2 linked regions of the Longimicrobium terrae genome follow. The protein of the gene in region 1 interacts with the protein of each later gene in a pairwise test. Links are inferred from orthologs where the notes say so. Each region holds a gene or a part of one and is shown on either strand. Other genes may lie near its edges.

What was found. The genes of interacting proteins can lie anywhere in the genome.
Region 2: the proteins of obgE (region 1) and rplL interact in binary tests that used the Escherichia coli proteins (3 or more experiments, as listed by UniProt). The link is inferred for Longimicrobium terrae from one-to-one orthologs.

What each region holds. Positions count from the first base shown.
Region 1 is NZ_JACHIA010000020.1:49,156-55,118, reverse strand. What follows is about bases 1,452-4,358. They hold obgE (GTPase ObgE), read left to right. Parts: upstream 1,452-2,342; coding sequence 2,343-3,374; downstream 3,375-4,358. Other genes in these bases: dprA (DNA-processing protein DprA), read left to right, coding at 3,524-4,358; HNQ61_RS22790 (carboxymuconolactone decarboxylase family protein), read left to right, coding at 1,452-1,900. In the rest of the region: HNQ61_RS22800 (S41 family peptidase), read left to right, coding at 1-107; HNQ61_RS22795 (asparaginase), read left to right, coding at 298-1,308; more of HNQ61_RS22790, read left to right, coding at 1,301-1,451; more of dprA, read left to right, coding at 4,359-4,657; HNQ61_RS22775 (hypothetical protein), read left to right, coding at 4,811-5,254; radical SAM family heme chaperone HemW, read left to right, coding at 5,403-5,963. UniProt on the Escherichia coli protein: An essential GTPase which binds GTP, GDP and possibly (p)ppGpp with moderate affinity, with high nucleotide exchange rates and a fairly low GTP hydrolysis rate.
Region 2 is NZ_JACHIA010000001.1:332,394-336,718, forward strand. The notes cover bases 1-2,797. They hold rplL (50S ribosomal protein L7/L12), read right to left. Parts: upstream 1,691-2,797; coding sequence 1,310-1,690; downstream 1-1,309. Other genes in these bases: rpoB (DNA-directed RNA polymerase subunit beta), read right to left, coding at 1-1,038; rplJ (50S ribosomal protein L10), read right to left, coding at 1,800-2,330; rplA (50S ribosomal protein L1), read right to left, coding at 2,334-2,797. Outside these bases: more of rplA, read right to left, coding at 2,798-3,029; rplK (50S ribosomal protein L11), read right to left, coding at 3,298-3,723; transcription termination/antitermination protein NusG, read right to left, coding at 3,747-4,298; preprotein translocase subunit SecE, read right to left, coding at 4,307-4,325. UniProt on the Escherichia coli protein: The binding site for several of the GTPase factors involved in protein synthesis (IF-2, EF-Tu, EF-G and RF3). Is thus essential for accurate translation.

The DNA.
Region 1 (5,963 bases):
GGGTGCTGCAGGAGGCCATTCGCCTCCTGCGCGCGGCGCCCAACCAGGCCGCGCTGCTGCGGGCCGTGCAGCAGGCCCAGCCCGTGACCGCCGCCCGCGGCCGGTAACCCGGGCCGGGCGGCCGCGACCGCAGCGTTCGCCCGCGCGGCGGGCGAAACCGCAGTGGAGGAGGGGCGCACGCGCGTCCTTCCTCCGCTTGTTTTCCCCCCGGCGCGGCCGGGAACACGCTCGATTTCACAGGCGGCGCGTCGTACGGCGCGGCCGCGTGACCCCCAACCGACGGAAACCCGTCTGCCGATGTCTGACCTGGAAAGCGTGGTGGAGGTGACGCGCGGGGCGGTGCTGGAAAGCCGCCATCGTGTGCACGTGGCCGTGGTGGACGCCGAGGGCGCGCTGCGCGCCTCGTCCGGCGACCCCGACATGGTGACGTTCTGGCGTAGCGCGGCCAAGCCGCTGCAGGCGCTTCCCGTGGTGGAGGACGGCGCGTTCGACCGCTTCGGCATCACGCCGCGGGAGCTGGCGGTGATCTGCGGGTCGCACTCGGGCACGGCGGCACACGTAAAGACGGTGGAGGGCCTGCTGGAAAAGCTGGGGCTCACCGCCGACGCGCTGGCCTGCGGTCCCCACGACCCGTTCGATTCCGAGACGCGGCGCACGCTGGAAGAGGACGGAATGGAGCCGGGGCGGCTGCACAACAACTGCTCCGGCAAGCACGCGGGAATGATGGCGGTCGCCCGGGCGCGCGGGTGGGAAACGGACGGCTACCACCGCGTGGAGCACCCCGTGCAGGCGCGCCTGCTGACAGAAATCGCCAGATGGGTGCGGATGCCTTCCGAGGCGATCGGGCTGGGCGTGGACGGATGCGGCGTCGTGTGCTACGCGCTGCCGCTGCGGCAGATGGCGCAGGCGTATGCCTCGCTGGCGTCCGCGGCGCGCGCGGGGGAGCGCGGGCCGGCGACCGTCGTCGACGCGATGGGCGCGCACCCGGACATGGTGGCGGGCGAGGGGCGCATCTGCACCGCGATCTCGCGGGTGACGGAGGGGCGCCTGTTTGCCAAGGTGGGCGCGGAGGGCGTGTACTGCGTCGGCAGCCCGGGGGCGGAGCTGGGGATCGCCATCAAGGTGGAGGACGGCTCCACGCGCGCCGTGGCGCCGGCGATCGCGGGCGTGCTGCGGGAGATGGACCTGATCAGCGAAGACGACTTCGGCGCGCTGCACCGCCACGTGTTCCGCGAAATCAGCAACACGCGCGGCGAGGTGACGGGCGAGGTCCGCCCGTCCATCCACCTGCGCGCGGCGGATGCCTGAGGCCCGCCGCGCGCTGCTGCGCGTAGCCGCGGCGCTGGCCACGCGCGATGCCGCCCGGGTTCGCGCGGCGCTGGAGAGCGCGCATGGCGTGGCGGAGGGGAACCATGTGGACGAGGTGCTGCTGCAGTCGCACCTGTTCGTGGGCTTTCCCGACGCGCTGAACGCGCTCGCTGTCTGGCGCGAGGTGTCCGGCTCCCAGGCGCCGGCGGCGCTCGGGGAAGATCCTCGGGTCTGGGAGGCGCGCGGCGAGCAGGTGTGCGAGACCGTGTACGGCGGGAACTACCAGAAGCTGCGCGAGAACGTGCGCGGTCTGCACCCGGAGTTTGACGGGTGGATGGTGAACGGCGGATACGGCCGCGTGCTCGGCCGGCCAGGGCTGGACCTGCGCACCCGCGAACTGTGCATCGCCGCGCTGCTGGCGGTGTGGAACGCGCCGCGGCAGCTGCACTCGCACCTGCGCGGCTCGCTGAACGCCGGGGCTTCCGTGGCCGAGGTGGACGAGGCGGTGGAGATCGCCTGCGCGGAGATGTCCGCCGGGCGTGCGGACGAGGTCCGCGCACTCTGGGCCGGGATCCGCGACCGGGCGCGGTAGCGGGAGAGTGCGCGTCGGGGCACGCGGGGGCGCAGCTTCCGACGGCGCTGTGATGGCGTGAAGAGGTGCGTGACCCGCGACGAAATCTGCATCCGGGGTGAGTTCCCCTGAGGACGGGGCGGAGGGAGACTCGCGCGGCGGAAGCTGATCGTCCGCGCGGGAGCCGGGGCGCGAGGCTCCCGGAGCGGGCGGGGAGACCCCGCAGGCGCGGTGCACGGATGTGGCGGGATCGGGCAGGGGCGTGACGCGCCGAGGAGGCTCGCCGCCCCCGCGGAGGAGACGGATGGGGCAACAGCAGTACCGTTGCCCCGGCCGGCTCCGCAGCGGTCCCCCGCACGATCCCTGCATCCGCTATCTTGATGGATCGATAACGCTTATCAAACGCGCCCCGGAGCAGCCGCTCCCCGCGCGAGACACACGTATCAGGATGTGAGGCCAGCCGGTGTTTCTGGATTACGCTGAAATCAATGTAAAGGCCGGCGACGGGGGCGGTGGCGCCTCGTCCATGCGGCGCGAATCGATGACTCCGCGCGGCGGACCCGACGGCGGCGACGGTGGCCGCGGCGCCGACGTGGTGCTGCGCGCCGACAAGCAGCTGAACACGCTGCTGGACTACCGCTATCGCCAGAACTACAAGGCGGAGCCGGGGCAGAAGGGAACCGCCGTAAACTGCACCGGGCGCAGCGGCGACCACCTGTACCTGCGCGTTCCGCCCGGCACGGTGATCCGCGACCTGGAAACGGGCGAGATCCTGGGCGACCTGCTCAACGACGGCGAGGAAATGATCGTCGCGCGTGGCGGAAAAGGCGGGTGGGGGAACGCGCGCTTCGCCACGGCCACCAACCAGGCCCCGCGCCGCGCGGACCCGGGCGAGCCCGGCGAAGAGCGCCGCCTGGCGCTGGAGCTGAAGCTGATCGCCGACGTTGGGCTTGTCGGCGAGCCCAACGCGGGAAAGAGCACGCTGCTGGCCTCCGTCTCGGCCGCGACGCCCAAGGTGGCGGACTATCCCTTCACGACGCTGACGCCCAACCTGGGCGTGGTGCAGCTGTCGGGGAACCGCTCGTTCGTGATGGCCGACATTCCCGGCATCATCGAGGGCGCGCACGAGGGCAAGGGGCTGGGACACCAGTTCCTGCGCCACATCGAGCGGACGCGCACGCTGGCCATCATGATTCCCGGCGACGCGCTGGAGCCGCAGGAAGAGTATGACCGTCTGCGGCGGGAACTGCAGGAGTACTCGGAAGAGCTGGGGACCAAGCACCACTGCGTCATCTTCACCAAGGCGGACCTGCTGCCGCCCGACTGGCCGGAGCCCCGGGTGAACGCGCCGGACGCGTGGGGGCAGTTCGTGATCTCCTCCGTGGCGCAGCGCGGGCTGGATCCGCTGCTGGAGGCGCTGTGGACGCGTGCCGCACAGGTGGCGGAAGCCGAGCGGCAGCTGGACGAAGGCGACCCGGAGCCCTGGCGCCCCTGACCGCTCCGACAGGGACACAGGTGGTATTTGTTGTCCCGAGAGGGGTGTGAATGTCTCGCGGCCGGCTGGCCGGAGTGTTAGCTTTGGCGCGGTGATGATCCGCGCCGGGCGCACCCGGCCGCCGGCCGTTCCGCGTTCCCACCCTGCCCATGGCCCTGGATTCCGCCGCGCTGGAAGAACATCTGCGCCTCGCCATCGTCCCCGGCATCGGGCCCAGCCGCGTGGCCGCGCTGCTGGCGCGCTTCGGCTCGGTGGCGCGGGTGCTGGGCGCGTCCACGCGGGAGCTGGGCGGCGTGCCGGGGATCGGGCCGGAGTTCGCGCGGCGCGTGGCGACGGCGGCCACCCCCGCGGGCCGGGCGCGCGCCCGTGAGGCCCTGCGCGCGCTGGCGGACATGGGCGCCGTGGCGCTCACCCCGCACGACCGCCTTTATCCAGACGCGTTCCGCCGCCTGCCGGACCCGCCGTTCGTCCTCTACGCCGCGGGGCGGCTGGAGCAGCTGGGGCTTCCCGCCGTGGGGGTCGTGGGCACGCGCGCACCCACGGAGTACGGGTGCGGGGCGGCGCACCGGCTCGCGTTCGACCTGGCGCGGGCGGGGTATGCGATCGTGAGCGGAATGGCGCGCGGCATCGACGCGGTGGCGCACGCGGCGGCGCTTCAGGCGGGCGGGCCCACGGTGGGCGTGCTGGGGCACGGCATCGATCGCGTGTATCCGCCGGAAAACCGCGCCCTGTTCTCGCGCGTCATCAGGCACGGCCTGCTGATTACCGAACTGGCGCCGGGCGAGGAGCCGCTGGCCGGCAACTTTCCCCGCCGCAACCGGCTGATCGCGGCGCTGTCCGCGGGCGTGCTGGTGGTGGAGATGGGCGAAAGGAGCGGCGCGCGGCACACGGTGGAGTTCGCGCTGGAACTGGGGCGCGACGTGTTCGCCGTGCCGGGGCCCATCGGCTCGGCCGCGAGCGCGGGGACGAACCAGCTGCTCAAGGAGGGCGCCCGGCTCGTCACCAGCGCCCGCGACATCCTGGAGGAACTGCACGGGGTGGGGAACGCGCCGGAGCCCGCCGAGCCGATACCGTCCGCTCCGCCCGCCGCCGTCGCCCCGCCGCCGGATCTGCCGCCGGACGAGGCCCGCGTGTTTGCCGCGCTGGCGCCCGAGGCGCGCCACGTGGATGAGGTGGCGATCGCCGCCGGGCTCGGCACGCCAGGGACGCTCTCCGCGCTGCTCGCGCTGGAACTGCGGGACTTGGCGGAGTCGCTTCCCGGCAAGCAGTTCCGCCTGCGATGAACCCGGTTCGGCGCCGCCGCCGGGGGTGATGCCGGTCCGCCGCCTCGTCCCGGGCCATCGTTCCGTCGCGCGTGTCGCTTCCGGCCGCGGGATCGCTCGTTCCGGACCCGCTGATCGCGTCCATCTCGCCTCACCTCGATTCCCGGGAGCTCCGTGCGCCTTTCAGCAAAGCTCACGTCGGTCATGCGGGTGCTGGTGCCGCTGCTCGCCTTGCTTACGGTGTTGCCGCTGTTCGCCGGTCGTGAGGCGGGGCGGGAGATGGATCGGCTTGAAGCCGGCCTGATGCAGCGGTTTCCGGGTGGGGAGGCCCATGCGGAGCTGAACGGCTATGAACTGAAAATCACCTTTCTGAACCATCCGCTCGCCCGCACGAAGGCGCAGCAGGCCGACATCGCGAACCGGGTGTCGAGTTACCTGGCCCGGGAGCATGCGCGCATTGAATGGTTGCGGTCCATCACCGTCCGGTTCGGCACGGAGGCGCGGCCGGCGGCGCTCAACTTCGTGCGCTTCGGGCCGACATACACGCTCGACCCGCACATGATCTGGCCGCGGAGGTTTGATCCCGGGGAATCGGATTCCGTCGGCGGACCAGCCTGAGCCAAATCCGTGGCTACCGTCGCCAGGCGCGGGAGTCCGCTCGGGCCGCACGGCGGGCGTGGCTGGAGTCGTACGCGTGGGATGGGAACGGATGGTCGCTTCCGGGGTCGTGAGGGCATCCACAAATCCCGTCCCTGACGTTCGTGCCGTGTCTGATCCGCAGTCCATTCGCTCCACCGGCCGCCCGCGGTCGCTGTACATCCACGTTCCGTTCTGCACGCGGCGCTGCTCGTACTGCGACTTCGCGGTGCAGGCCACGCGCGAGGCACCCACGGCGGAGTGGCTGGACGCGGTGAGCACGGAACTGCGGATGCTGGCGGAGGAGAACGGGTGGGACGCGCCGCTGCGGCTGGACACGGTTTACGTGGGCGGGGGCACGCCGTCGCTGCTGGGGCCGGACGCCATGGCCGCGCTGCGCGACCGCATCGCTCCCTGGGCACTGTGGGACGAGGACGCGGAGTGGACGTGCGAGGCCAATCCCGAAAGCTTCACGGCGGATGTGGCGCGCGGGTGGCGGCAATCGGGAGTGAACCGCATCTCGCTGGGGGCGCAGACCTTTCACGAGCCGACGCTCAAGTGGATGGGGCGCCTGCACGGGCCGGACGGTCCGGAGCGCGCGTTCGGCGCGGCGCGCGGGGCGGGGTTCGACAACGTGAGCGTGGACCTGATCTTTGGTGTGCCCGCGCGGCTGGGGCGCGACTGGGGCGAC
Region 2 (4,325 bases), on another replicon or contig:
GAGCGAGTCCAGCGTGCCGCGCGTGGGATCCTTGGCCAGGGTGGCGCGCATGGCGCTGCCGCTCTGCCCGCGGGCCCGGAACAGCTGCGCCGACTCCACGCCGGCCCGCAGCATGCGGCCCAGCACGTCGCCGTTCACCTCGTCGCCGGCGCGGGCCACCAGCGCCGAGCCGATCACCGGCAGCGTGGTGAAGCCGGCCTCGCGCAGGGTGTTGTACAGCTCGCGCGTCAGGCGGCGGCCGCGCTCGAACACCTCGCCGGTGCCGGGAAGCACGATGTCGCGGTACAGCACGGGGCCCTCGGGGCCCAGCACCGTGGGATCGGGAACGTCCTCGGCCAGGAAGCCGTGAAACACCTCGCCGCGGCGGCCCTTTTCGGTGCCGCCCAGGTCCAGGGTGCCCAGCTGCACCGACTCGCGCTGCATGAAGACGCCCAGGATGTCGGCGTCGCGCGAAAAGCCCAGCGCGCGCAGCAGCGCGGTGGCCGGGAACTTCTTCTTCTTGTCGATGTGCACCGCGACCACGTCGTGGATGTCGAGGGTGAACTCGACCCACGAGCCGCGGAACGGAATGATGCGGGCGCTGAACAGCTTGCTGCCGTTGGGGTGCGTGTTCTCTTCGAACACCACGCCCGGAGACCGGTGCAGCTGGCTGACGATGACGCGCTCCGCGCCGTTGATGATGAACGTGCCCAGCGGGGTGAGCACGGGAAGGTCACCGAGGTAGACCTCCTTTTCGATGATGTCCTTGGGACGGCGCTCGTCGCCCACGTCCTCCCACACCACCAGACGCAGCGTCGCCTTCAGGGGAGCCGCGTACGTCATGTCGCGCTCCATGCACTCTTCCATGTCGTACTTCGGCTCGCCCAGCGAGTACCGAACGAACTCCAGGGAAAAGTTCCCGTTGACGTCGGAGATGGGGAAGATCTCGTTGAAGACGCGCTCCAGCCCCACGTCCTCGCGCTCGCGCGCGGCGGCGTCGGTCTGCAGGAGCGTGTCAAACGCCCTGAGCTGCACGTCCAGAAGGTTGGGATGCTCCATCCCAGACGTCAGCTTGGCGAAAGTGACGATCGGTTTGTTCAGCGTTGCCAAGTGGGTCTCCCTCTCAGCGTGCGTGGATTCGGAATAGCGCAAACGACCCCGACCGAATGGATTCGGCGGGGCGGCGTACCGTCCGTCGGAAAGAATCTTAGGGTCCTGCTCGTCATGGCCAGCCGGGCTGAAGTGACCGGGAGAGGACCCGGGCGGCAGGGCCGCCCGGTGTCCGCGGACCGGCATGCGGGCGATGCCCGCATGCCGGACCCCCGGCCGACTACTTCAGCTCGACAGTCGCGCCCTGCTCGACCAGCTTGGCCTTCATGGCTTCGGCCTCGTCCTTGGTGGCGGCTTCCTTGACGGTCTTGGGAGCGCCGTCCACCAGGTCCTTGGCTTCCTTCAGGCCCAGGCCGGTCAGCTCGCGCACGACCTTGATGACCTGGATCTTCTTTTCGCCGGCGCCCATCAGGACGACGTCGAACTCGGTCTTTTCTTCCACGGCCGGAGCAGCCGGGCCGGCCGGGCCGGCGGCCATGGCCACCGGGGCAGCCGCGGTCACGCCGAACTTCTCTTCAAAAGCCTTCACGAACTCCGACAGTTCGATCACGGTCATGTTGCCGATCGCGTCGAGCAGCTCGTCACGGGTAAGCGTCGCCATCTCAGGGCTCCTTGGTATCTAGCGGTTCGTACAAGAATCGAAAATCGGGTTCCGGCGCGGGGCCGGTCACAGTCCACACGTCGCGGCGAACCGGGGCTCGCCGCGGCGGTCAGGCCGAAGCCTCTTCCTTCTGCTGCCGGAGCTGGTCGACCGCGCGGGCGAACCCGGCGATCAGCTGGTTCATTCCGCCGGCCAGACGCGCCATGGGCTGCTGCAGCCCGCCGGCGATCTGGGACAGAAGCACTTCGCGCGACGGCAGGTTGGCCAGCTGGCGCACCTGCGCGGCGTCGAATGCCTGCGAACCCACCACGCCCACCTTGATGGCGGGACGGTCGCCGAACTCCTTGGCGAAGTCGGTGATCACCTTGGCGGCGGCCGCGGCGTCGCTGCGCCCGATCACCACCCCGGTGGGTCCGTTGAAGAACCCGGCGACGTCGGGGATTTCAAGCCCCTGGATCGCCCGCTTGGCGAGCGTGTTCTTCACCACCACGTACTCCACGCCTTCCTTGCGGAGACGCGCCCGGAACTGCGTGATCTGCTTCACGCTCAGCCCGGTGAAGTCCGTCAGGTAGAACCCGCTGGCGCCGTCCAGCCGCTGCTGGAGCTCGGCGACGACGACGTCCTTCTCGTCTTTCTTCATCGCTCAGCCCCGCCGGTAAAGGTTGGCATCGACCGTGACGCCGGGGCCCATGGTGCTGGAGACGGTGATCCCCCGCACGTAGGTTCCCTTGGCCGCGGCCGGCTTGGCCCGGATGACCGTGTCCATGAAGGCGGTCAGGTTTTCCTCGAGCTTGGTGGGCTCGAAGCTGACCTTGCCGATGGGCACGTGCACGTTGCCCGTGCGGTCCACGCGGAACTCGATCTTGCCGGCCTTGATCTCGCGAACAGCCCGGCTCACGTCCATGGTGACCGTCCCCGCCTTGGGGGTCGGCATCAGGCCGCGGGGGCCCAGGATGCGGCCGAGCTGGCCCACCTGGCCCATCATGTCGGGCGTGGCGACGCAGACGTCAAAGTCCAGCCACCCGTCCTTGATCCGCTGAACGTACTCGGCGCCCACGAAATCGGCGCCTGCTTCCTCGGCCTCACGCGCGCGGTCGCCCTGGGCGATCACGAGCACGCGGGCGGTCTTCCCCGTACCATGGGGAAGGACGACGGCTCCGCGAACGATCTGGTCCGCGTGCCTGGGGTCCACACCGAGCCGGACGGCGACCTCGACGGTCTCGTCAAACTTGGCGAAGCTCAGCTCCTTGACGAGGCTTACGGCCTCGGTGGGCTGAAACGTGGTACCCTCGGGCACACGGGCCTGCGCGTCGCGGAACTTCTTCCCGTGCTTTGGCATGTACCCCCTCGGGCGAAGTTGAACTGGAGTCCTCCCACCGGGCCTTCGCCGGGCGCCCCGGTGGTTCAATGGACGGGAATCAGGCCGCGTCCCCGAAGGGACGAAAGGGCGGGAGACCGCTTTCTGGGCTCCGGCCGGATTCCGCTTCTCCCGCCTCCGGCAGACACCGGGCTTTCACGCGGCGGCTGTCGTAGTGAAAGAAGTGCCCAGTGCTCAGTGCCCGGTGCCCAGCAACTGGGCACCTGGTACTGGGCACCTGGTACTTCTGTTATCCCTTGACTTCGACGCCCATCGAGCGGGCCGTTCCGGCGATCTGGCGCATGGCGCCCTCGACGTCGGCCGCGTTCAGGTCGGGCATCTTGGTTTCGGCGATCGTGCGCAGCTGCTCCTGCGTGATCGTGCCCACCTTGGTCTTCTTGGACGAGGCGCTTCCCTTGTCCAGGCCCACGGCCTTCTTGATCAGCACCGCCGCCGGAGGCGTCTTGGTGATGAACGTGAAGCTGCGGTCGGCGTACACCGTGATCTCGACGGGAATGATCATTCCCGGCTGTCCCTGGGTGCGCGCGTTGAACTGCTTGCAGAACTCCATGATGTTCACGCCGTGCTGGCCCAGCGCGGGGCCGACGGGGGGCGCGGGGTTGGCCGCGCCCGCGGGAACCTGGAGCTTGATGAATCCGGTGACTTTCTTCGCCATCTCAGCCTCTGATCAACGTCCGCTCAGAATCCGCGGAGCTGCGTGTAGTCCAGTTCGATGGAGGTGGGCCGCCCGAAGAGGGAAACCTCGACCTTCACCTTGCCCTTTTCGTGGTCGATGCCCTGAACGGTGCCGCTGAATTCCTTGAACGGTCCGTCCGTTACCTCCACCACCTGTCCGATGGTGAAGGGAATCAGCACCACCGGCGCTTCCGCCGCGGCGGGGGCCTCGACTTCCTGGCCCAGCACCTTGGCCAGCTCCTCATCCGTCAGGGGCTGGGGTTCGGAACCGGTGCCCAGGAACTTGATCACGCCCTGAATGCCGTTGATCAGGTGCGAGTTGCGCTGGTTGTACACCATCTTCACCAGCACGTACCCCGGGTACAGCTTGCGGGTGACGGTCACGCGCTTGCCGTTGCGAAGCTCCACCTCTTCACGGGTGGGGACCATCACTTCCTGGATCTGCTTGTCTTCGGGCTCGCCCAGCTCCTCGTCGATGCGGCGCTGAATGAGGCGCTGCACCTTGTTCTCGTGCCCCGAATAGCTCTGGATCGCGTACCACTTGGCGTCTGCCATGGGTTCACTCAGCCGGCGAACAGGGAC